Regions from separate parts of the Cupriavidus sp. MPR-AND1C genome, predicted to be linked through region 4. Evidence: predicted binding sites of a transcription regulator. Region 4 holds the regulator's gene; each other region holds the start of a gene.

Region 1 (5,594 bases), on a different contig from region 4:
TCTTGGGTAAATGCTTATGACGCACGCGACATTGTATCGCTGCGTCCTCTGGACGAAGCCACTTGGTCGATTGAGCCGCCGATCGTCAATATAGGTGATGTCGACAACCACACAGACAATCGTCATGGGATCGGCGGCTATCTGGACGATATGACTGTCGCCCAGGCAATTCACGAAGGATTGCACGCGGCCTTGGCGTAGCGTACGCGGGGCCCCGTTCGTTGCCTCAGTTCAAGACGGGTTCTCCAGGCGCTCACGAACAAGGCTCGCGCGACTGTCATTGATTTTTCCGACTACACCGCGAGCCGCGACTTCAGTTGCAATCAGTATTGGACTGGCACTGACCAGTTCGTTGCTCCCATGCGTGGCGTCTGGGGCCCTGCAGAGGCACGACCTCAGGCTGTGCGCGTTGCTCGGCTAGGTGCAGCTCATAGTTGACTTGTAGTGCCATCCAAAACCGCGCCGTGCCGGCTCCGGCGCGCTCCAGACGCACCGCCAGGTCGGGACTGATGCGGACCTGACCATGTATCACTCGCCACAGCGACGAGCGCGACATGCCCAGGCGATATGCCGCGTCTGTGACTTTGATGCCAAGCGGCTGCAGCACGTCTTCACGCAGCAGTTCCCCAGGATGAGGATAGTGTTTCATCATGGCATCCTCCTTTTCGCTAGTCGTCGTGTACCAACTCCGCGTTCGCCGCGAAGCGGAACGTCAAGCGGTTAAGTAATCAGTCCTGCGGAACGATTGGCATTGGCGCGATTCCGATTTTGAGGCTTGCTCTCCTTGGCGCTGCGCGGCCTCCAACGGCTGGCCCCGCTGCTTGTGCCTTGGTTGCTCGCGCCCCCAACCGTTCGTTCGTAGCCATATCCGCCTATGCAATACTCGACAAAAGCAATTGCTTGCAACGCTCGCCAAACCTCGCCAACTGCAATGAGCAGGCACAACCAAGGCGCAAACGGTCGGAATATGTCGCGTCGAACTGGTCCAGCCCGACAAGAACAAACTGGCGGGTCAAACATGTGACGCAAGCTTCTTTACATAGTCGTCTACCGTTTCGATGGAAGACAAATCCACCTTCAAGTCGTGTACCTCCGCGCGCTTCTTGGCCAACGCCCCAAGCCCATCCAGTCCTTCGCTTGTAATTGTCCAAACACCTATATCTTCCCCTAGGTGATCAGAGGGCCGCAGGCGTTCGGCTGGAATACGAAGCGTCTGCGCGATCTCGTGCCAAAGCTCTCTCACCATGATCTCGTCTATGCCGCTCGCGGCATAGAAACGCTCGTAAATTGCCTTATCGCTCAAAACCTCTCGACCTTGTAGTGCCGCGGCCGTTGCCCTTACTTTAACTGCTCTAACCCCACAGTCAATACCAACAAGCACCAGACCTGCGGCGACGGAAAACCATTTTTCCACGGTATCTCCATTAGTGTGCACCGGAGTTAAGGCAGCATGAGGCGGTAAAATACCGGTTTCTGGCCAGCACCAAAATAATCAACTTCCTGCTGAATATTAACACCAGTTCCGGGATAAGTTGGATTTCCGACAGGACGCGACTGCTCGGTAAGCCGGTAAATCGGCACGCCCATATACTCCGCCGGACTACCCGGCTGGCACACATAAGTGCCACTGCCGTTGCGTAATCGGAATTAGCTGGACTGGGTGTGTTTTTGCTGGACCCAGAAATTCGGAATTAGCTGGCTTGCTGAGCAGCCGATGCAGGCGAGTGCCGCTCAGAGGTGATGGGCCATTGCACCCCCCGGAAGATCGGGGAAGCCAGCCAGCTGAATACATCTGAACCCACTTTTTCCCTACCTCACACGAGGCGCGCATAGCGAGGAAATCAGATGAGTAACAAGAACACTCCCACGAACGCATTTACCGCTACGCACCGGCCAACACCTGGCAACACGTGCGGCAAATCGTCCAAGACAAAATCCCTGGCGGCCTTGAAGAGGGTGATGGGGTGCGACGAAGAAGACCTGTACGAGTATAGCAACCTGCGCGATGAACGCAGAATGTGCCAGCAAATTCAGAGCAGTGTTGTTAGCAATTGGTTCAGTTCCTGCTGGGCCATTCAGTGCAGGTGTAGCGCTCAGTTGGGACATAGGGATAGGTACTGACAGTATTATTATCCTAGTGATGACATAGCAGGCATACCTTTCAGCAGGGGGATATATGCAAGTGCGGGCCGCTCTGGGGCGGTTGAATTAAGTCAGTAGTGCAAGGCACGAGAGTAAGTCCCGGAAGAGGACTCCGCGGGAGAGGAAAGGCATAGCCAGCCGACGAGGGAGGGCAAGGCGGGACCACCCTGCGTAGCGTGCGGACCCAATACTCCGACCGCTCAAGATTTTGGAGTAAGTGCTGTTTTATCAACATTGACCTGCCGGCCATACTGCAGCGCACCATTTTTCGGTGGAAAACATGGATTCGACCGTCTTTACCCTGTCTACTTCTTGGGTTGACAACCTTTAATGCGCCGGCTGGGAAACTCGAGCTGGCTGTTGAGGATCGCCGCGCGCACCCGCTCGCGGCTCTCGCGCACTTCGGTATCGGCCAACCCGACGATATTGAAGGCGGGCAGGCCGTTGGCCAGGTGCACCTCGACCGACACCAGCGGTGCCTCGAGTCCGGTCAGCGCCCGGCTACGCAGGAGGGCGAGGCTCATCTCACTCCGAAAAGCATCAAGGAAGTGTTAACGAAAATGGCCGCCGGAATACGGCGGCCATTCTGGCGGTCAGGGGCTGCGCCCGGGGTCATCGAACCCCTGGGGCAAACACGGGACGCGGCAAGGGTTTCAGCCCGAAACAGGCGTGTCGGAGCCGCCTGCCGAGCGGCTTTCCAGCGCCTGCACGCGGGCTTCCAGTTCTTCCAGGCGCGCGCGGGTGCGCGCCAGCACCTGCGACTGGACGTCGAATTCCTCGCGGGTGACCAGGTCGAGCTTGGAAAACCCCTGCGTCATCATGCTGCGGACGTTTTTTTCGATGTCCTTGGCCGGCGAATTGCGCAGGGCTTCGCTGATCTTGGCCTGGAAATCGTTGAAGAGATCGGTGGGTTTCATACGGCTTCTCCTTTTGCACTGTCTTGGTGCGGATAACTGGGTGGGCGGGATTCGGCATGCTGCATCACGGTGCACCGGAACAGGTTGCGGGCAAACGCGGTGCGTGCACGGCACTTGCCGCCGGCATGGGCCGATTATCACGCTTCAAGCGTCCCCGGGAAAGCGCCAGCGCGGGCTGGTAACACCTTTTAACGTCAGTAAGTTCGCTGGGAGACAGTCGGCAACGTCAATTTTGATGTCTTTTTGCGCACAAAATGACGTTCTCATGCCACGGTTCCATCCTGGCACGGCAGTTGCAGTAATGGAGACAGGAGCCTCGTTTAACAAACTACTTTCAAACACACGAGTACCGAGCCAGAGGAAAAGGAGAACAAACCCATGAAGAAGTTGGCCCTTGCAGTCAGCGCCAGTGCAGTTGTGCTTTGCGGGCTCGCCCCCGCCGCCTTCGCCCAGAGCAGTGCGCAGGAGGGCGGTGCGCCCACCGACGCCACTGCCGCCGCCGAGGCTTCGCCGCACACCTTCACCGCCAACGTGACCCTGGCCAGTGAGTATCGCTATCGCGGCTTGATGCAGACCAACCGCCGCCCGGCCATCCAGGGCGGGTTCGACTACTCGCATTCGAGCGGCTTCTACGTGGGTAACTGGAACTCGAGCATTAGCTGGCTCGGCGACAGCAATCCGAAAGTCTCGGCACCGATCGAGATGGACTTCTATGGCGGCTTCAAGAACACGGTGACGCTGGCCGGCCTGGAGTGGAACTATGACGCAGGCGTGCTGCAGTACTACTACCCGGGCGATTACCCGAACGGCTTCACCCGCCCGTACACCACGGAGCTGTATGTCGGCGCCGGCGCTGGCCCGGTGTTCTTCAAGTACTCGCAGGCGCTGACCAACCTGTTCGGCTTCGCTGACAGCAAGTACAGCTACTACGCCGACCTGTCGGCCAATGTGCCGCTGAACTTCTGGGACCTGACGCTCAATGCCCACGTCGGCTACCAGAACGTGAAGCACGTCAACAGCGCCTCCTACACCGACTGGAAGCTCGGGCTGACCAAGGACCTGGGCAAGGGCTTCGCGCTGGCGATCGCTTATATCGACACCAATGCGCACAAATCGGCCTATACCAATGTACCGGGCCGCTACGTCGGCAAGGCTACCGCCTGGGCTTCGATCACCAAGACTTTCTAAACACACATCAGGTCGAGCGGGCGCCGGACGCGAGGCCGGGCCGTCCCGCTCAGAGGAGAAATCGGATGAAACTGATCATCGCCGTCATCAAGCCGTTCAAGCTCGACGAGGTGCGCGAAGCGCTCTCGGACGTGGGCGTGTCCGGCATCACCGTGACTGAAGTCAAGGGCTTCGGCCGCCAGAAGGGCCATACCGAGTTGTACCGGGGCGCGGAATACATCGTGGATTTCCTGCCCAAGGTGAAGATCGAAGTGGCCGTCCCGGACGACGTGGTCGACCGGGCCATCGAGGCGATCGAGAAATCGGCGCGCACCGGCAAGATTGGCGACGGCAAGATTTTTGTCGCACCGATCGAGCAGGTCATCCGCATCCGCACGGGCGAGACCGGCGGCGACGCGCTGTGACGCACAGCCCAACGACAAGAGGTTAATCACAATGAAATCCTGGTTCAAGCGCATCCTGACAACCGGCGCCATGGCGCTGGCCTTGGGCACGGCCGGCATCGGCCTGTCCACCCATGCCGTGGCGCAGGACAAGCCCGCGGCCGAAGCCTCCGCGCCGGCCGCTGCCGCCGCCGCCGCACCTGCAACTGCCTCCGCTCCCGCGGCAGCGGCAGCTGCGCCTGCAGAGGCTGCCGCCCCTGCCGCAGCGCCCGCGCCGGTGCCCAACAAGGGTGATACCGCCTGGCTGCTGGTCTCCACGGCCTTCGTGATCCTGATGACGCTGCCAGGCCTGGCGCTGTTCTACGGCGGCCTGGTCCGCTCGAAGAACATGTTGTCGGTGCTGATGCAGTGCCTGGTGATCTTCTCGCTGGTGTCGCTGCTGTGGGCCATCTACGGCTACAGCTTCGCCTTCACCGAGGGTAACGCCTTCTTTGGCGGCACCGACCGGCTCTTCATGAAGGGGCTCAACGTCGATGCCGTGGCTGCCACCTTCTCCAAGGGCGTGGTGGTGCCGGAACTGGCTTACTTCGCCTTCCAGTGCGCCTTCGCAGCCATTACCTGCGGGCTGATCATCGGCGCTTTCGCCGAACGCGCCAAGTTCTCGGCGGTGCTGGTCTTCGTGGTGCTGTGGTTCACCTTCTCGTACATCCCGATGGCCCACATGGTCTGGTTCTGGCCTGGTCCTGACCTGTACACCGACGCGGCTGCCGGCGCGGCTGCCACTGCCAAGAGCGGCTGGCTGTTCCAGAAGGGCGCGCTCGACTTCGCTGGCGGCACGGTGGTGCACATCAACGCAGCCGTAGCCGGCCTGGTGGGTGCCTTCATGTTCGGCAAGCGAATCGGCTTTGGCCGTGAGGCCCTGCGTCCGCACAGCCTGACCTTCACCATGGTGGGCGCCTCGCTG
Region 2 (5,594 bases), on a different contig from region 4:
GCAGACGGCCAGGATGGTAGCGGCCCCGGCAAGAATGGATTTCATCAATCGACTATCCAGAAGTAACACTGAAAACACCAATCCAAGCGCAATCCGGCGGGCCTGCACGAGGCATGCATCGACCACGGCGGCGTGCCTGGCTTCATTCGATCTCGCGCTTGCCGCCGCGGATCATCTCAACACTGTTTTGCGCGACGCTGCTCGCGATCGCGCCATGAGGGCGCTGCGCGATGGCTGCGGGTGCCGGGACAGGCGATGGCGCCGCCTTGACCGGAAGCGCTTCACCCCGTGCCCCGCCGGCGATCCCTGTCAGCGCAACGCCTGCCATTGCGCGATCGGATGGCGCCAGCGCTGCGGCAGGCACCCCGCCTTTTGCCTGCGTCTTTGCCAGCAATACCGGCGCGGGATCCTCAAACAAGCCTTCAGTGGGAACATCCGGATCATCGGGATTGCGCAGGGCCAGCAACAGGCGCCCGGTTTGCTGTGCGATGGCCAGCTTGCCGACGTTGGCCACCGGCACTGCCAGTACGGCGGTCTTCGCGCCTTCGCGGCGCGCCATCATTTGCTCGGGCGGGGGCTTGGCGGCTTCATTGACCGTACCCGCGCCATAGGCCAGCACGCGCAGGCGCGCGAGCAGCATGCGTGCCTGGCTGCCTGCGATCTCCTGGCCATCGCGGCGGAACACCGCGAACACATCGACAAAGTCGCCCGGCTGCACCTGGTTGCCAACGCCAATCACTTCATCGACCGCGACCGCCACCGCGCGCTCGCCCTCTTTCACCTGGGTGGCAAGGCCCGCCAGCAGCTGGCTTTCGAGTACCGGCACGTTCGCGCCGATGCCAACCAACGGCACCTGGCCTGCCACGCGGGCCACCTCGGTGTAGGCCCCAGCCGGATTGATGGGTAACTGCTCTACTTTGAGGGCGTCGACGGGGACTGGCTTGCCGGCTTCAATCGGCTTCACTGTGACCACCACCGGATACGACTGCGCGCTTGCGGGCACGGGCTCCGCTGGTTTGGCCGGCGTACGCGCCACGCGCCACGCGAGCAGCGCCAGCAACGCGGCAAGGACGAGCAGCGCGATGGCAAGCACGCGGATCTGTTTGCTGGTCATGCTAAATCTCTGGTTTGGATAAATGGAATCTGGCTTGGGCACATGTCGACAAACGGCGTTCGCTCGTGGCGTGGGCAGATCCTCATGTGTCAGGCGCCAGTTGCACCGTCGCGCTGCCAGTCAGCGTTGTGGGAATGGGTACCCCAGGTATGACCGGCAAGATCGCGCTTGAGGGAAGGTTCAGCGTCACCGTGACGCAGACCGAACCGCTCGGATTGGCGCAGGAAACAACTTGCGCGATATTGGCGGTGGGAATGACGCTGCTGATCGAGGCAGGCAGCACAGCGAGGGCCGTCGTCGAAGCCGCACTCACCCGCAAGGCCTGCGTGGCAGCCGCGTTATTGGCCGATGCCCCGCTCGGGTAACGCAGGGCTGCTCGCGCGCCCTCTTCCGCGGCAAGCGTCAGGGTCTGCTGCAAGGCCAGCACGATGCCGAAATAGACAATGCCGATCACGACAGCCAGAAGAACCGGCAGCACGATGGCAAATTCAAGCGCAGCCGTTCCGGACGAGCGCGTCCGCACGGCGTGGTTTCCCCGCAATGGCATACTTCACCCGGTTATCTTTTACTTTTTGCGCCGACCGGTGACGCGAGCGCCAGGCGGTTGGCCAACGGCCCCTCGCCCGCGCGGCAGCTACCTTCCCAGGATCATCCAGACCAACAAGCCGATCGCAAGGTACGCAGCGTACGGAATGCCGCGCTGCTCCGCCGTGTGGGGCGCCGCGCCAGGCACGCTGATGCCGCCTGCGCGCCGCTGCAAGCTTGCGGAATGGTCTCGCCATGCAGCCCAGACCGCGCCAGCTTGCATGCGCACCAGCAAGGCATGCGCAAGCGCCAGCAGGCTGCCGACGACCCATACCGTCACCAGCCCCATGGGGCCAGTAAACAAGCCTGTTACGGCGAAGAACTTGATGTCGCCCGCGCCCATGCGGCCGAGTGCATAAACCGGCAACATGACCAGCAGGCCCACCAGAAAGCCGAGCAGCCGCGAACCCAGCCCAGGCACAGGCTCAGAAGCCGGCCCGAACGCAAGCGCCAGGCCGATTGCCACGATCGTGGCAGCCAGCACGGCATTTGGTACTTTGCGATAAGCGAAATCGGTCCAGATGATCGCCGCGCAGAACAGCGCAGCAATCAGGGCTAACACTTAGCCACCGGATGCGGGAAGAATGGCCGTGACCTTGCTGCTCAAGCGAGTGAACAGGGCACTGACGTCGGTGCCTAGCTGGGTGACCGTGGTGATAAGAGCCAGAGCAATGAGTCCTGCAATCAACCCGTACTCGATTGCAGTTGCCCCTTGTTCGTCCCGAAGAAAGCGTACCAAAGCGTTTTTCATGATGTCACTCCGTTTTTGATTTATTCCATCACGCAGCGTCCGCTTACCCCTCCGATACCGCCTCGCTCTTGTGGCCAGGCTAGTACCGAGCAGTAACGCTGGTGAAGAATTTATAGATCAAAGCCATGTATCAACCATACCCCCCCTTGGAGTTATAGTTGTCTCAGCATAATGGCTGACGCCCGTTTGAAAACAGTGTCTTTTTAAAGAGCAAACGTTCTACTCGCGTCAAATACCACACCCGTTCGGGTGAGCCATGTGGCGCGGCGTGGTGTAAAAGGATGCGCAGCCGCGGGGTAAGGACAACTGCGCACCGTAAAGACTAATTCGACGTGCTCGACGTACTCGACCTACTCAGATCAACAATCAACGAGCCAGGCCGCCGAGCAGATTGGTCAGCCCCGGCGTGTTCGGCGTGCCCGATGTCGTCGAAGCCGCGCCCGCTGCGGCGTTGCGCGCGCCGCTCAGCACGCCCGTTACAGGTGCCAGCAAACCGGCCAGGGGCCCCAGCGCGCCGGCAGTGCCCGTGCCCGCGGAAGCGCCGCCCGTCACGCCGGCAAGCAGGCCGGTCACGGGTGCCAGCACGCCTGCTGTGCCTGTGCCCGTGCCCGAGCCGGAGCCGCCCGCAATGCCACCCAGCGGCAGGTTGTTGAGCAACCCGCCGAGCGGATTGCCGCCGGTGCCGTTGCCGTGCACCAGCACGCCGGTCCCCGCGACGGTCTTGCCGGCTTCGGTCACGACACCGCCGAGGCTGGAGACCAGCGGGGCCTGGGTGTTGGTCAGCAGGCCGCCGCCGCTGGCCACGGAGTTGCCAAGGGTTGCCAGCAGCTTGTCCAGCGGCGCGCCAAGGCCGGTGGCTGCGCCAACCGTTTGCGTAACGGTGGTGACTTGCGTGGTCAGTGGCACGATCACCTTGCTCACGCTGCCGGTGACTTGCGCCACGGGGCCGGTCGAGAGCGCCTCGCCGAGCTTGCCGCCGGCCATCGTTACCGCGCCGCCAACCTGATTGACCAGGCCGCCCACGGGCGTGGTCACCGCACCTAGCGGCGCCAGTTGCCCGGTGCCAAGGCTGCTCACGAGATCGCCCGCGCTCGATACCGTGACGCCAGCTTTCTGCACCACGTTGCCCGTGCTGGACACGGTAATGCCTAGCGGATCGGTGACGGCGCCCATCTTGCCAAGGCCGTCGCGCACACCCACGCCTAGCGCACCTACCGTGTTACCGGCGTTTACCACTACGCCGCCGAGCGCGTTGCGCGTGGCGTCAGGAAGCAGCGGCACTTGCGCAGCCTGGATCTGCTTGCCGATATCGCTCACCGCATTGCCCGTTGCCACCACCGTATTGCCCACGCCTTCAGTGACCTTGGCGGTGGGCGTGGTGTCGGGCGTCGCAGCCGGTGTGTTCGGAGGGGGCGTGATTGGCGTGACGGCGCTGGGGCTCACGCCGCTGCCGGAGCCGCCTGAGGAGCAACCTGCCAGCAGCAACAGTGCGGCGGCACAGGCGAGGGTCATGGATGACATCGGGGCGAAATGCGCTTTCATGGGATCTCCTGGTCTTCCTCGCGGAAGGTTCTCCTTTGGAACTGCAATCGAATTGGCTCTTGGACGATGCATGCGAAGCCTTGAGCGCGGAACGCAATACGACTAGGGCGTTTGCTTCGTGCCGCGCCGTGCGCCGCGCTTGTCGGGTGTCAATACCGCAAGCTGCGTGCCACCCGCATGGCATGCTGTCGGCAAGGCAGTCCATCACCGCAGGCGCCACCGCGCAAACCGTTGTTTGACGCGGGATGGCGAGCATAGGCCCGCCGCGCGTCGCGTTGCGCAACAAGGCGGCCCCATGCCGCGCGGCGTGTTACGTGCTACGTAACGTGTTCCCCCCTCGATGTTCCCAATGCCCAACTGCACACGCACCGTCTGCCCACACGTTGCCGACACGGAAGCATGCAGCCGTAGCGCAGGGAACAAGTCCGCGTTGTTCCCAATGGGCGCCATGGCGTTACGTAACGCGTAACACCGAAACACCGCACAGCGCGCTCATGTCTGGTCCTTTCCCGGCTATGTCTCATCCTCTTCAAACCCAAGCGTGGCAAGGCTTGGCGCGTTTATATCCGGCGCCCGCGCGCGCGCCGGCGGCATGCGGGCACGCACTGGCACACCCTTTGCGCAATGCAGTGACACCACGGCATGCGCGACGCGCTCCGTGATTTCACGACGGGAAGAAGAAAAGGAAAAGGTCATGCGTACTCAACAGATTCTCATCACGGCACTGCTCGGCTCGCTGTTGGCACTCGGTGGTTGCGCCAGCGGTGGCGGCACAACGTCCATGGATACCGGCAGTGGTGCAGGCACCAGCAATGGCGGCGGCACCAGCGCAGGCACCACCGGCGGCAGCGGTACCGGTACCGGCGGCGGCACCAACGCCGGCACGGGCGGTGGCAGCAATGGCGGCAATTCCGGTGGCAACAACGGCGGAAACAATGGCGGAAACAACGGTGGTAATAACGGTGGCAACACGGCCGCGCTGACGCCGACCAGCAAGATCGTCGATCAGGCGGGTGGCATCGTGACCTCGGCCGGCAACGTCGTGAGCGACCTCGGCACGCAGATCAAGAACACCAACTTGCCGATCCTCTCGACCCAATCCAAGGACGGCCTGGGCGGCGTGGTCGGCTCGCTCGGCGCCGCGGTCAGTACCCTGGGCAACGGCGTGCAAAACGGCCTGGGCAACATCCCTAACGCCACCAACCCGCTCGGCACCACGGTGGCAAGCACCGGCGGCGTGGTCAGCCAGGTGGGCAATGCCGTGACCAATGCCGGCGCGCTCGTCAGCGGCCTGGGCAGCGGTCCGCTGTCGCCCCTGGCAGCCGTCACCACGCCGGTGGGCTCACTGGTTTCGCAAGTCGGCACCGCGGTCAATGGCGCGGGCGTCCAGCTCGGCGCGGCCCTCTCGAGCGGCCCCGTGGAGCAGCTCACCGGCGGCGTCAGCAAGCTCATCGTGCCGCTCACCTCGCAACTCACCAACACCACGCAGACGCTCGGCGCGGCAACCGGCCTGGGTGCTCCGGTCAACAACCTCCTGGCGACGCTTGGCGGCGGCCTGGCCACGGCGGGCAACACGATCAAGCAGACCAACACGCCGGTGGT
Region 3 (5,594 bases), on a different contig from region 4:
CCCTGTGCCGACATGCACCAGCCCGGGCTTGGGCGGGATCGTGTCCGCCAGCGCATAAAGCCGGTAGCACCGCGCCGTGCGGCAAGCCTCCACAAAGCCCGCGTGGCGCGTGAGCAGCTGATGGTTCAGCGGCATGCCGCTAAGGTGGGCGCCGACCACGGCCAGCCGCACCGATCCCGGCGTGTCCGGCGTGGCGCGCTGTGCACCAACGGGACAAGCCCGCCCGGTGGCGCCCAGGGGCAACGCTTGCGCCGCCTGCCACTGCCGGCCAAAGCGGGCCAGCGCGCGGTCCGACCAGGCCGGGGCAATCAGCGTGATGCCCGCCGGCAAGCCGTCCTCGCGCGCACCGGCCGGCAGCGCCAGCGCCGACAGGTCGGCCAGGTTGGTGAAGTTGGTATAGGTGCCAAGCCGCGCGTTCAGGCGGATCGGATCGTCCTGCACGGCGGCCAGCGTATAGATCGACGGCGCGCTTGGCACCACCAGCGCATCGACCGTTGCCAGCGCCAGGTGGATAGCGCGGGCTAGCGCCGCGCGCCGGTATTCGGCGCTGAACGCATCCGTCGCGCTATAGCGGCCCGCTTCCTCCACGATCACGCGAACGACCGGATCGATGGCTTCCGGCTGGCTGGCGTGAAGCTGGCTCACCGCCAGGAAGCGCTCGGCGACCCATGGCCCCTGGTAGAGCAGTGCGGCCAGCTCGGCGAATGGCGAAAAATCAATCGGCACCAGCTTGGCGCCCGTGGCCTGCAAGTCCACCAGCGCTTGCTCGAAATTGGCCTGTGCCTGCGTATCGCCAAAGAACGCCAGCTGATCGGGAATGCCCAGCACGGGCGATGGCGCCAGCACGGCTGGCGCGCTCTGCGGATAGGTGCGCGAGTAAGGATCGTCGTGGTCAAAGCCGCCCGCGATCTCCGCCACCAGCGCGGCATCGTCGACCGTCAGCGCAAACACGCAGACGCAGTCCAGCGTGCGGCAGGCCGGCACCACGCCGGCGCTGGAGAGCCAGCCCCGGGTCGGCTTGAGGCCCACGATATTGTTGAATGCCGCGGGAATGCGCCCTGAGCCCGCCGTATCGGTCCCGAGCGAGAACGGCACCCAGCCGCGCGCCACCGAAGACGCCGAGCCTGAACTGGAGCCACCGCTGACATAGGCCGCATCGAAGGTGTTGGGCACCGCGCCGTAGGGCGAACGAACACCCACCAGGCCCGTGGCGAACTGATCCAGGTTAGCCTTGGCCACCACGATGGCCCCGGCCGCGCGCAGCCGCGCCACCGCGCCGGCATCGCGCTGGGCCATATACGCAAACGCGGGACACGCCGCCGTGGTGGGCCACCCTGCCACGTCGATGTTGTCTTTCACCACGAACGGCACGCCGTAGAGGGGAAACGCATCGAGCTTGCCGCCCGCTTGCTCAACGCGCGCCGCCAGCATATCCAGCTGGGACCGCAGCCGCGCCGCGTCCAGCCGCGCGATCCAGGCCGGGTCCGCTGCGTCCAGGTCCAGGAACGGCGCCAGCGCGTCCACGAGCGACGCGCCTTGCGTCTTGTAGAGCTGTTGCCAGTCCGTCAGGGTTCGGCAACTGCCAAGGCTGGCGGCGGATCGGCGCAGCGGCGTCTTGCTGGTCATCGCTTGTATCCCAGGTTGTATACATGAGGGCGTTGCAGACCAACAAAGCAGGAGACATGCCATGCAAGACAAAAGTCGATTCTTCTTGCATTTCAAGGGAATCGGGGTCGGGACGCCTTCGCGAGCCGAAGGCGCATGCGCGGCACGCACCCGCGCCGCATCAGCGGGCGGCGCGGGTGGACCTGAATCAGTGCCGCAAGGCAGGACGACGCCGCAATGTGGTGCGTCGTCCCGGCGCCTTGGAACCGCACGCGCTGGCGAAGTACCTGCTGGCCAGGCCACGCTGATCGCGGCTGGCTGGCTATTTCGTGCGCCGCGGCGCGCGCGCCGGCTTTTTCGCGCCGGCCGGCGGCGCGGCCAGTTGCCCGGCCGCTGCCCGCAGGCATTCGACCAGCTGGATGCTGCTGGGCGTGGGCCGCCCTTCGCGCAGCGTGATCACGCCCACCGGCGGCAGCTCCAGCGCTATGTCCATGGGCAGGATATGGAAGCGGCCTTCCCGCTCGAACTGCTGCCCCACCGACCTGGCCAGGAAGCCCACCGCATCCAGCTGGGAGACGAAGGTGGTGATGGCAAGGTAGGACGACGACTCGATCAGGTCGGTTGGCGGCTGCAGCCCCAAGCGGTAAAACTCCTGCTCGATCTTGACCCGTAGCGAGGCCCATGGCGGCGGCACCACGCAAGGCATGCCGGCCAGGTCCGCCCAGCCCGTTGCGCGCTTGCTTGACAGCGCGTGGCCGCTGCGCACCACCGCCACCATCGGCTCGTTATAGAGCGGCTCGGTGATGAGGTCCGGTGCGGCGTAGCCGGGCTCCAGCCGCCCGACGATCAGATCCAGTTCGCTGATGCGCAGTTTGGGCAGCAGGTGGGGCAGGTCGCCCTCCTCCACCAGCACGGTGGCCTGGGCCGAGCGCTGCTTGAGCAGGCCCACGGCTTGCGCCAGCAGCACCGGCAGGGCCGCGCCCATCGATCCTACCCGGGTGCGCCCGGCGGCGCCGCTGGCCTCCGCGGCAATCTCGTCGCGCGTGCGCTCGTATTGCGCCAGCACCGAGCGGGCGAAACGCACCAGCGACGCGCCAGCCGGCGTGGGCTCGGTGCCGCGCGTGGAGCGCGTGAAGAGCGTCAGGCCCAGCGTCTTCTCCACCTCGGTGAGCATCTTGGAGACAGCTGGCTGGCTGACGCAGAGGAACTCGGCGGTGTGGCCGAGATGGCGGAACTCGTCCAGCGCCACCACCAGTTGCAGGTGGCGTAGCTTGATATTGGAGCGCAGGGCGCGGTCGATCTGAGGCATGGTGCAATTCTACTTAACTTTAAGGTTATGAAGCCATTCCGATGATTGATTGGATTGTTATGAATGGCTTTGCCACAATCCGGCCTGACAGGTGGACATTGCCACCAGCCCATGATTCCAAAAACGACACCCTGCGAGGACGACACATGACCGCACCCCACGGCATCAACCACGGGCGACGCCGCCTGCTCATCGGCGGCGCCGCTGCCGCCACGGCTGCGACGGCTGGTAGTGCCGGCCTGTTGCTGCCCGGCCTAGCACGTGCAGCCGACTATCCGGACCGGCCCATCACCTTCATCTGCCCGTGGCCCGTCGGCGGCACCGCCGACCAGTCCATGCGCGCGCTGTGCCAGGTGGCGTCCGGCGTACTCAAGCAATCCATCGTGTTGGAAAACCGCGCCGGCGCATCGGGCATGATCGGCACCAAGGCACTGGCCCGCGCCAAGCCGGACGGCTACACCATCGGCCAGGTGCCGATCTCGGTGACGCGCTTCTCGCAGCTAGGCATGCTGCAACTGGACCCGCGCAGCGAGCTGACCTACCTGGCGCGCACCTCCGGCCAGACCTTCGGCATCGCGGTGCCGGCGAACTCGCGCTTCAAGTCGCTCAAGGACGTCGTGGCCGAGGCCAAGGCGCATCCGGGCAAGCTCACCTATGCGCATGCCGGCATCGGCGGCGCCACCCACGTGGGCATGGAAGAATTCGCGCAGGCCGCCGGTGTGCGCTTCAATGCCATCGCCTACAAGGGCGGCGCGCAGGCCTTGCAGGACGTGCTCGCCGGGCAAGTGGACCTGCTGGCCGATTCCAGCTCCTGGGCACCGCACGTGGAAGCCGGCAAGCTGCGCCTGCTGGCCACCTGGGGCGACCAGCGCACACCGCGCTTCAAGGACACGCCCACGCTCAAGGAACTGGGCTACAACGTGGTGGTGGAAGCGCCCAACGGCATCGGCGCGCCCATCGGCCTGGACCCGGCCGTGGAGAAAAAGCTGCGCGACGCCTTCCGCCAGGCCGTGGCCAGCAAGGAATTCCAGCAAGTCGCGGCCCGCATCGATGCGCCGGTGATGTACCTGGACGGCCCGGAATACAAGCGCTACATCAGCACGGTGTACGACCAGGAAACCCACCTGATCCAGCGCCTCAAGCTCAAAGAACTGCTGCAACAAGGCTGACCCAACGTGAACACCGCCGCCCTGATCCGCCTGCATGCGAACGACAACGTCCTGATCGCCCGGGACGCCCTGAGCCTTGGCCAGCGCCTGCCTGAACTGGGGCTGCGCGTGCGCGCCCAGGTGCCCGCAGGGCACAAGATTGCCGCCTGCGCCATTGCCAAAGGCACCCAGATCCGCAAGTTCGACACCGTGATCGGCGTGGCCGAGCGCGACATCGAGGCTGGCGATCATGTGCATTCGCACAACCTGGCGCTGGTGGACTTCTATCGCGACCCGGGTTTCTGCCAGGACGTACGGCCGGTGGACTATGTGCCCGAGGCCGAGCGCGCCACCTTCATGGGGTTCGTGCGGCCCGACGGCCGCGTCGGCACGCGCAACTTCATCGGCATTCTGTCGTCGGTGAACTGCTCGGCCACGGTGATCCGGCATATCGCGGACCACTTCACGCCCGAGCGCATGGCGGCTTATCCCAATGTGGACGGCGTGGCCGCCTTCGCGCAAAGCAGCGGCTGCGGCATGTCCTCGCCCAGCGAGCACTTCGACGTACTGCGGCGCACGCTGGCGGGCTATGCGCGCCACCCCAACCTGGCCGGCGTGCTGATCGTGGGCCTGGGCTGCGAGCGCAACCAGGTAGCGGGACTGATGGAGTCGCAAGGCCTGGTGCCCGGCAGCCACGTGCGCACCATGGTCATGCAGGACAGCGGCGGCACGGCGGCCACCATCCAGGCCGGCATCCGCGCCATCGAGGCGATGCTGCCGGGCGCCAACACCGCCACACGCCAGCCCGTGCCTGCCAGCCACCTGAAGATCGGCCTGGAATGCGGTGGCTCCGATGGCTTCTCCGGCATCAGCGCCAACCCGGCGCTCGGCGCGGCCATGGACATCCTGGTGCGCCACGGCGGCACCGCCATCCTGTCGGAAACCCCCGAGATCCATGGCGTGGAATACATGCTCACGCGCCGCGCCGTCACGCCGGAAGTCGGCCAGAAACTGCTGGACCGCCTGGCCTGGTGGGAGCGCTACACCGCCGGCCAGAACGCCCAGTTCAACGGCGTGGTCGGCCACGGCAACCAGCAAGGCGGCCTCGCCAATATCTTCGAAAAATCACTCGGCTCCGCCATGAAAGGCGGTACCACGCCGCTGCAGGCCGTCTATGAATACGCCGAGCCCATCGAGCAATCCGGCTTCGTCTTCATGGACTCCCCCGGCTACGACCCCGTCGCCGCCACCGGCCAGATCGCCAGCGGCGCCAACCTGATCTGCTTCACCACCGGGCGCGGATCGATGTTCGGCTCCAAGCCAGCGCCGACCATCAAGCTAGCGAGCAATACGCCGATGTACACGCGGCTCGAAGGCGATATGGACATCAACTGCGGGCTGGTACTGGACGGCGAATTGACGGTGGACGAGATGGGCCAGCGGATTTTTGAACACATCCTGGAAGCGGCCTCCGGGCACCCGACCAAGAGCGAAGCGCTCGGGCTGGGGGACAACGAATTTGTGCCCTGGCA
Region 4 (5,594 bases):
TGCCCCTGCTGCTGATGGCACTGGTGGCGGGCAGCACCTTCTGGCTGGTGCAGGTCAACTCCCCGAAAGCAGCGGACACCGGGCCGGTAGGCAAGAAGCATGAACCGGATTACTACATGATCCGTTTCTCCGCGACCGAGCTTGCCGAGGACGGCAACACCAAGCTGCGCTTCACCGGCGACAAGATGATCCACTTCGAGGACGACCAGACCTACGAAGTGACGCGCCCGGCCATGCGCTCCTACGAAATCGACCGTCCGCCCGTCACCGGCCACTCCGATCGCGGCACGATGAACGCGGAAGGCTCGGTCATCGACCTGTTCGGCAACGCCTTCATCGTGCGCGCCCAGGGTCCCGACCCCGCCAAGGATCCACAGATGACAGCCGCCTCGGAGTATTTCCAGGTGCTCGTGAACGACGACATCGTCAAGACCGACAAGGCTGTCAAGCTGACCCGCGGCCCGTCGGTGATGACCGCCAACGGCCTGGTCTTCAACAATGTCACTCGCGAAGTACAATTGCTGGGTAACGTACGCGGCACCATCATCACGGGGCCGCCGCCGGCGAGTTCCGCGAAGTAGCCCTGAAGCCGCCCGCGGGCACCAGCCGCCCGCGTCAACCGCCATCACGCCAACATGAATCCATTCCCGACGACTTCGTCCTGTCTGCGCCGCAGCACGGCCGCTTTGCTGACGCTGGCCGCCGTCCTTGGCCTCACGCTGGCCGCGCCCGCCAGCGCCGAAAAGGCCGACCGCGAAAAGCCGCTGGTCCTGGAGGCCGACAATGCCAGCTACGATGACGTCAAGCAGGTCTATGTACTGACCGGCAACGTGGTGCTGACCAAGGGCACCATGGTGCTCAAATCCGACGCGGCCGAAGTCCGTACCGATCCCGAGGGCTACCAGTACGCGGTCGCGACCTCCAAGGGCGGCAAGCAAGCCTACATCCGCCAGAAGCGCGACAACGTCGACGAGTACATCGACGGCTGGGGCGACCGCATCGAGTATGACGGCAAGCAGGAGTTGTCCAAGCTGATCGGGCGCGCCCGCATGGCTCGCCTGGCCGGCGCCAAGCTGGTCGACGAGATCCGCGGCGCGGTGATCACCTATGACAGCCGCAACGAGTTCTACACGGCCAGCGGTGGCGCCGAGAACGCAACCGCGGGCAGCCCGTCGGGCCGCGTGCGCGCCGTGCTGTCGCCGCGCCAGGAGCAGCCCGCCAGCGGTGCCGCAGCCAGCCCGCTGCAGCTCAAGCCGGCAACCGCCCCCGTCAACCCCTGACCCACGGACTCTGACTTCTCCTTCATGACCGCTACCCAAACCGCACCGTCCCAGCCCGCCACCCTGAAGGACAGCAGCACGCTGGTCGTGCGCCACCTGAAGAAGCGCTACGGCTCGCGCACCGTGGTCAAGGACGTGTCGCTCGACGTGAAGAGCGGCGAGGTGGTCGGCTTGCTTGGCCCCAACGGCGCGGGCAAGACCACGTCGTTCTACATGATCGTGGGGCTGGTGGCGCTGGACGAGGGCGATATCGTGCTCGACGACAAGCACATCAGCGGCCTGGCCATCCATGAGCGCGCGCGCATGGGCCTGTCCTACCTGCCGCAGGAAGCCTCCGTGTTCCGCAAGCTCAATGTGCAGGAGAACATCCGCGCAGTGCTGGAGCTGCAGCTCAACGATGGCAAACCCCTGAGCAAGGCCGAGATCGAGCGCCGGCTGGACACCCTGCTGGATGACCTGCAGATTGCCCACCTGCGCGACAACCCGGCGCTGTCGCTGTCCGGCGGCGAGCGCCGCCGCGTGGAAATCGCGCGCGCGCTAGCCTCCGCGCCGCGCTTCATCCTGCTCGACGAGCCCTTCGCCGGCGTCGACCCGATCGCGGTAGGCGAAATCCAGCGCATCGTCAGCTTCCTCAAGGCACGCAACATCGGCGTGCTGATCACCGACCACAACGTGCGCGAGACGCTGGGCATCTGCGACCACGCCTACATCATCAGCGAAGGCGCGGTGCTGGCGTCCGGGCAGCCTGAAGACATCATCGCCAACGAGTCGGTGCGCAAGGTCTACCTGGGCGAGAACTTCCGCATGTAAGGGCGCGCGGCGCCCGCCGCGCATCCCCCCGCCCCGGCGGCTTCAGTGTCGCCTTTTTATCCTTCAAACGATCATAGCGACACCAGCGATAGCAATTTCCGTTCCACCAGTACGGAAGTTGAGCATAAAATAGGTCGCATGAAACCGTCGCTACAGCTCCGCCTCTCGCAGCATCTCGCGCTTACGCCGCAACTCCAGCAGTCGATCCGGCTGCTGCAACTGTCCACGCTTGAACTGCAGCAGGAAGTGGAACAGGCGCTGACCGAGAACCCCTTGCTCGAGCGTGAGAACGACTGGCTGGACAGCCCGCTGCGCGTGTCTTCGGACGGCTCGGTGAACCTGCAGAGCGCGCCCGCGCCGGCGCCAGCTGACGGCCAGGGCACCAGCGAGAACCGCCCCGATGGCGCCCCCGAAGCCGACGACAGCTACTCTGACAGCAATGAGGATTACGGCAGCGACTGGAGCCTGGACGACTTCGCCCGCCGCCCGCAAGGCGAAGACGACGAAAAAACCCCGATGCAGCTGCGCGACGCCGAGCCCACGCTGCGTGAACACCTCATGGAGCAGCTGGCACCGCTCAAGATTTCCCTGCGCGACAAAGGGCTGGCTATCTTCCTGGTCGAATCCCTGGACGATGACGGCTACCTGAGCACCACGCTCGAGGAAATCTGCAGCGAGCTGCCGGAGGAGCTCGAGTTCGAGGTCGACGAGATCCAGGCTGTGCTCACGCTGCTGCAGAGCTTCGATCCGCCGGGCGTCGGGGCGCGCAATGCCGCCGAGTGCCTGGCGCTGCAATTGCGCAGGCTCAAGCATCCGCAGCGCGAACTGGCGCTGAGCATCGTCACCAACCACCTCGAGCTGCTGGCGGTGCGGGATTACACGCGCCTGAAAAAAGCGCTGCAGGTGGACGAACCTGAACTCAAGGCGGCGCATGAATTGATCCGCTCGCTCGCGCCCTATCCCGGCCATGCCTACAGCCGGCCAGAAGCGGACTTCGTGGTGCCCGATGTTTTTGTTCGAAAGTTGAGCGGCGGATGGATCGCCCACCTCAACCCGGATGTGATGCCGCGGCTACGCATCAACGACATGTACGCGCAGATTTTGCGCGGTGCAAAAGGCGACGCTGGCGCGGCCGGACTGCAGCAAAAACTGCAAGAAGCACGCTGGTTGATCAAGAATATCCAGCAAAGGTTCGACACGATATTGCGCGTCGCACAAGCCATTGTCGAACGTCAAAAGAACTTCTTCACCCACGGTGAAATTGCGATGCGCCCCTTGGTTTTGCGGGAGATTGCCGATACACTGGGTTTACACGAGTCCACCATCTCTCGGGTGACTACCAATAAATACATGGCAACGCCGATGGGGACTTTCGAGTTGAAGTATTTTTTCGGCTCTCACGTATCCACAGAAACCGGCGGCGCGGCCTCATCAACGGCAATCCGTGCGTTGATCAAGCAATTGATAGGAGCCGAAGACGCTAGGAACCCCTTGTCCGACAGCCGGATTGCCGAATTGCTCGGCGAGCAGGGCTTTGTGGTGGCACGGCGTACCGTTGCCAAATACCGCGAAGCGCTCAAGATTCCAGCGGTAAATCTCCGTAAGACTTTGTAGCCGAGCTGCATCGCCTGCCTGATGCAGCTCTTTCAGAAGGAGAAACGCTATGAACTTCAAGATCAGTGGACACCACTTGGACATCACGCCCCCTCTGCGTGAGTACGTGGAAACGAAACTGGAGCGTATCGTCAGGCATTTCGATCAAGTCATTGGCGTAAGTGTGCTGCTCTCTGTCGACAATACAAAAGAAAAGGACCGGCGGCAGTACGCGGAAATCAATCTACATCTCAAGGGCAAGGACATCTTTGTCGAAGCGCATCATGAAGACCTGTATGCCGCTATCGACGCACTGGTCGACAAGCTCGACCGGCAGGTGATTCGCCACAAGGATCGCGTGCAGAGCCACGACCGTGAAGCGGTCAAGTATCAGATGGCCGCATCGCAGATGCAGCAATGACCGTGCCTGGCGGCCCACATACCGGGCCGTCGGTGTCAGTCCCTTGAAAAACGGAATCAAGCCGCGCCCAGAGCGCGGCTTTTTCGTTGCAGCCTACCTGATCGAACCACGCAGGGGATTCCGCAACGCATATGTAGCAGTGTATGCTGTGCAATACATAGTTGACTGGCCTAGCCATTCCGGTGCATGCGGCACCGCTTGAGCGCATCGACTATTGCAATGCACAAAGCGGAAGCGGGCCTGCTCTATAATGGCCAGACGCCCGACACCGGCATGGGGGACACCCGGTGGAAACCTCGGGCCTTGGTTTTTTTATCCTCTTTCCGCCCGGCGGGACGCCTCCTGGCCCCGGGCCTGCTTACTAGAAAACCCTGCGCATTCCACATGAATCGTTTGGCTAAATTGCTGCCACCCGGCAACATCAACCTCGACGTCAGCGTCACCAGCAAGAAGCGCGTGTTCGAACAGGCCGGGCTCCTCTTCGAGAACAACCATGGCGTAGCGCGCGCGACCGTGACCGACAACCTGTTCGCCCGCGAGTCGCTCGGGTCCACCGGCCTGGGCGCGGGGGTTGCGATCCCCCACGGCCGCATCAAGGGACTGAAGCAGCCACTGGCCGCCTTCATGCGCCTGGCCGAGCCGATCCCATTCGAGTCGCCCGACGGCAAGCCGGTCGCGCTGCTGATCTTCCTGCTGGTGCCCGAACAGGCCACCCAGCAGCATCTGGAAATTCTCTCCGAGATCGCCCAGTTGCTGTCCGACCGCGAGATGCGCGAAGGACTGGCTACCCTGCCCACCCCCGACGACGTGCACCAGTTGCTGACGCAATGGCACCCTTGATCCGGCACTGAAAGCCCGTCCCTGAAAGCACCCGAATGGAACTCACTGGCGTCACCTCGCAGTCGATCTTCGACGACAACGCAGCCGATATCAAACTCTCCTGGGTAGCAGGACTGGAGGGCGCGGACCGGGCCTTCGATGTCGAGTTTGCGCGTGAAGCCACATCCGCGGCCGATCTCGTCGGCCACTTGAACCTGATCCACCCGAACCGGATCCAGGTGCTGGGCAAGCCCGAAATCACGTATTACCAGCGCCTCGATGACGAGATGCGCAAGCGCCAGATGGGCGAGCTGATCCTGCTGGAGCCGCCGTTCCTGGTGATCGCCGACGGCATGGAGCCGCCGCCCGACCTGGAACTGCGCTGCACGCGCTCGTCCACCCCCCTGTTCACCACGCCGGTGTCTTCGGCGGCGGTGATCGACCACCTGCGCCTCTATCTGTCGCGCATTTCCGCGCCGCGCGTGACCATGCACGGCGTGTTCCTCGACATCCTCGGCATGGGCGTGCTGGTGATGGGCGAATCCGGCCTGGGCAAGAGCGAGCTCGGCCTGGAACTGATCTCGCGCGGACATGGGCTGGTGGCGGACGATGCCGTGGATTTCGTGCGCCTCGGACCGGACTTCATCGAGGGCCGCTGCCCGCCGCTGCTG

Evidence for each region. The regulator sigma-54, encoded in region 4, starts transcription at its own class of promoters, with help from an activator protein. The targets are predictions, from matches to a motif close to TGGCANGNAANCTGCTTT.
Region 1: the regulator sigma-54 is predicted to act here: its motif matches at 3,342-3,359, upstream of AC1RWI_RS17445 (TorF family putative porin).
Region 2: the regulator sigma-54 is predicted to act here: its motif matches at 4,147-4,164, upstream of AC1RWI_RS03470 (collagen-like triple helix repeat-containing protein).
Region 3: the regulator sigma-54 is predicted to act here: its motif matches at 1,671-1,688, upstream of atzF (allophanate hydrolase).

Annotation. Positions count from the first base shown of each region.
Region 1 is NZ_JBXASU010000029.1:59,611-65,204, forward strand. It holds gene AC1RWI_RS17420 (lipase family protein) at 1-201, shown strand, start outside; gene AC1RWI_RS17425 (HigA family addiction module antitoxin) at 314-652, opposite strand; gene AC1RWI_RS17430 (hypothetical protein) at 1,013-1,414, opposite strand; partial or broken gene AC1RWI_RS17435 (magnesium chelatase domain-containing protein) at 2,472-2,666, opposite strand; gene AC1RWI_RS17440 (accessory factor UbiK family protein) at 2,796-3,059, opposite strand; gene AC1RWI_RS17445 (TorF family putative porin) at 3,438-4,247, shown strand; gene AC1RWI_RS17450 (P-II family nitrogen regulator) at 4,313-4,651, shown strand; gene AC1RWI_RS17455 (ammonium transporter) at 4,683-5,594, shown strand, end outside.
Region 2 is NZ_JBXASU010000003.1:196,467-202,060, forward strand. It holds gene AC1RWI_RS03445 (type II and III secretion system protein family protein) at 1-45, opposite strand, end outside; gene cpaB (Flp pilus assembly protein CpaB) at 143-1,114, opposite strand; gene AC1RWI_RS03455 (TadE/TadG family type IV pilus assembly protein) at 1,197-1,661, opposite strand; gene AC1RWI_RS03460 (A24 family peptidase) at 1,749-2,252, opposite strand; gene AC1RWI_RS03465 (Flp family type IVb pilin) at 2,262-2,450, opposite strand; gene AC1RWI_RS03470 (collagen-like triple helix repeat-containing protein) at 2,817-3,992, opposite strand; gene AC1RWI_RS03475 (collagen-like triple helix repeat-containing protein) at 4,687-5,594, shown strand, end outside.
Region 3 is NZ_JBXASU010000040.1:62,183-67,776, forward strand. It holds gene atzF (allophanate hydrolase) at 1-1,626, opposite strand, end outside; gene AC1RWI_RS21310 (LysR substrate-binding domain-containing protein) at 1,928-2,914, opposite strand; gene AC1RWI_RS21315 (tripartite tricarboxylate transporter substrate binding protein) at 3,061-4,083, shown strand; gene AC1RWI_RS21320 (UxaA family hydrolase) at 4,090-5,594, shown strand, end outside.
Region 4 is NZ_JBXASU010000027.1:57,305-62,898, forward strand. It holds gene lptC (LPS export ABC transporter periplasmic protein LptC) at 1-581, shown strand, start outside; gene lptA (lipopolysaccharide transport periplasmic protein LptA) at 636-1,280, shown strand; gene lptB (LPS export ABC transporter ATP-binding protein) at 1,305-2,090, shown strand; gene AC1RWI_RS16685 (RNA polymerase factor sigma-54) at 2,229-3,704, shown strand; gene hpf (ribosome hibernation-promoting factor, HPF/YfiA family) at 3,754-4,104, shown strand; gene ptsN (PTS IIA-like nitrogen regulatory protein PtsN) at 4,489-4,944, shown strand; gene hprK (HPr(Ser) kinase/phosphatase) at 4,980-5,594, shown strand, end outside.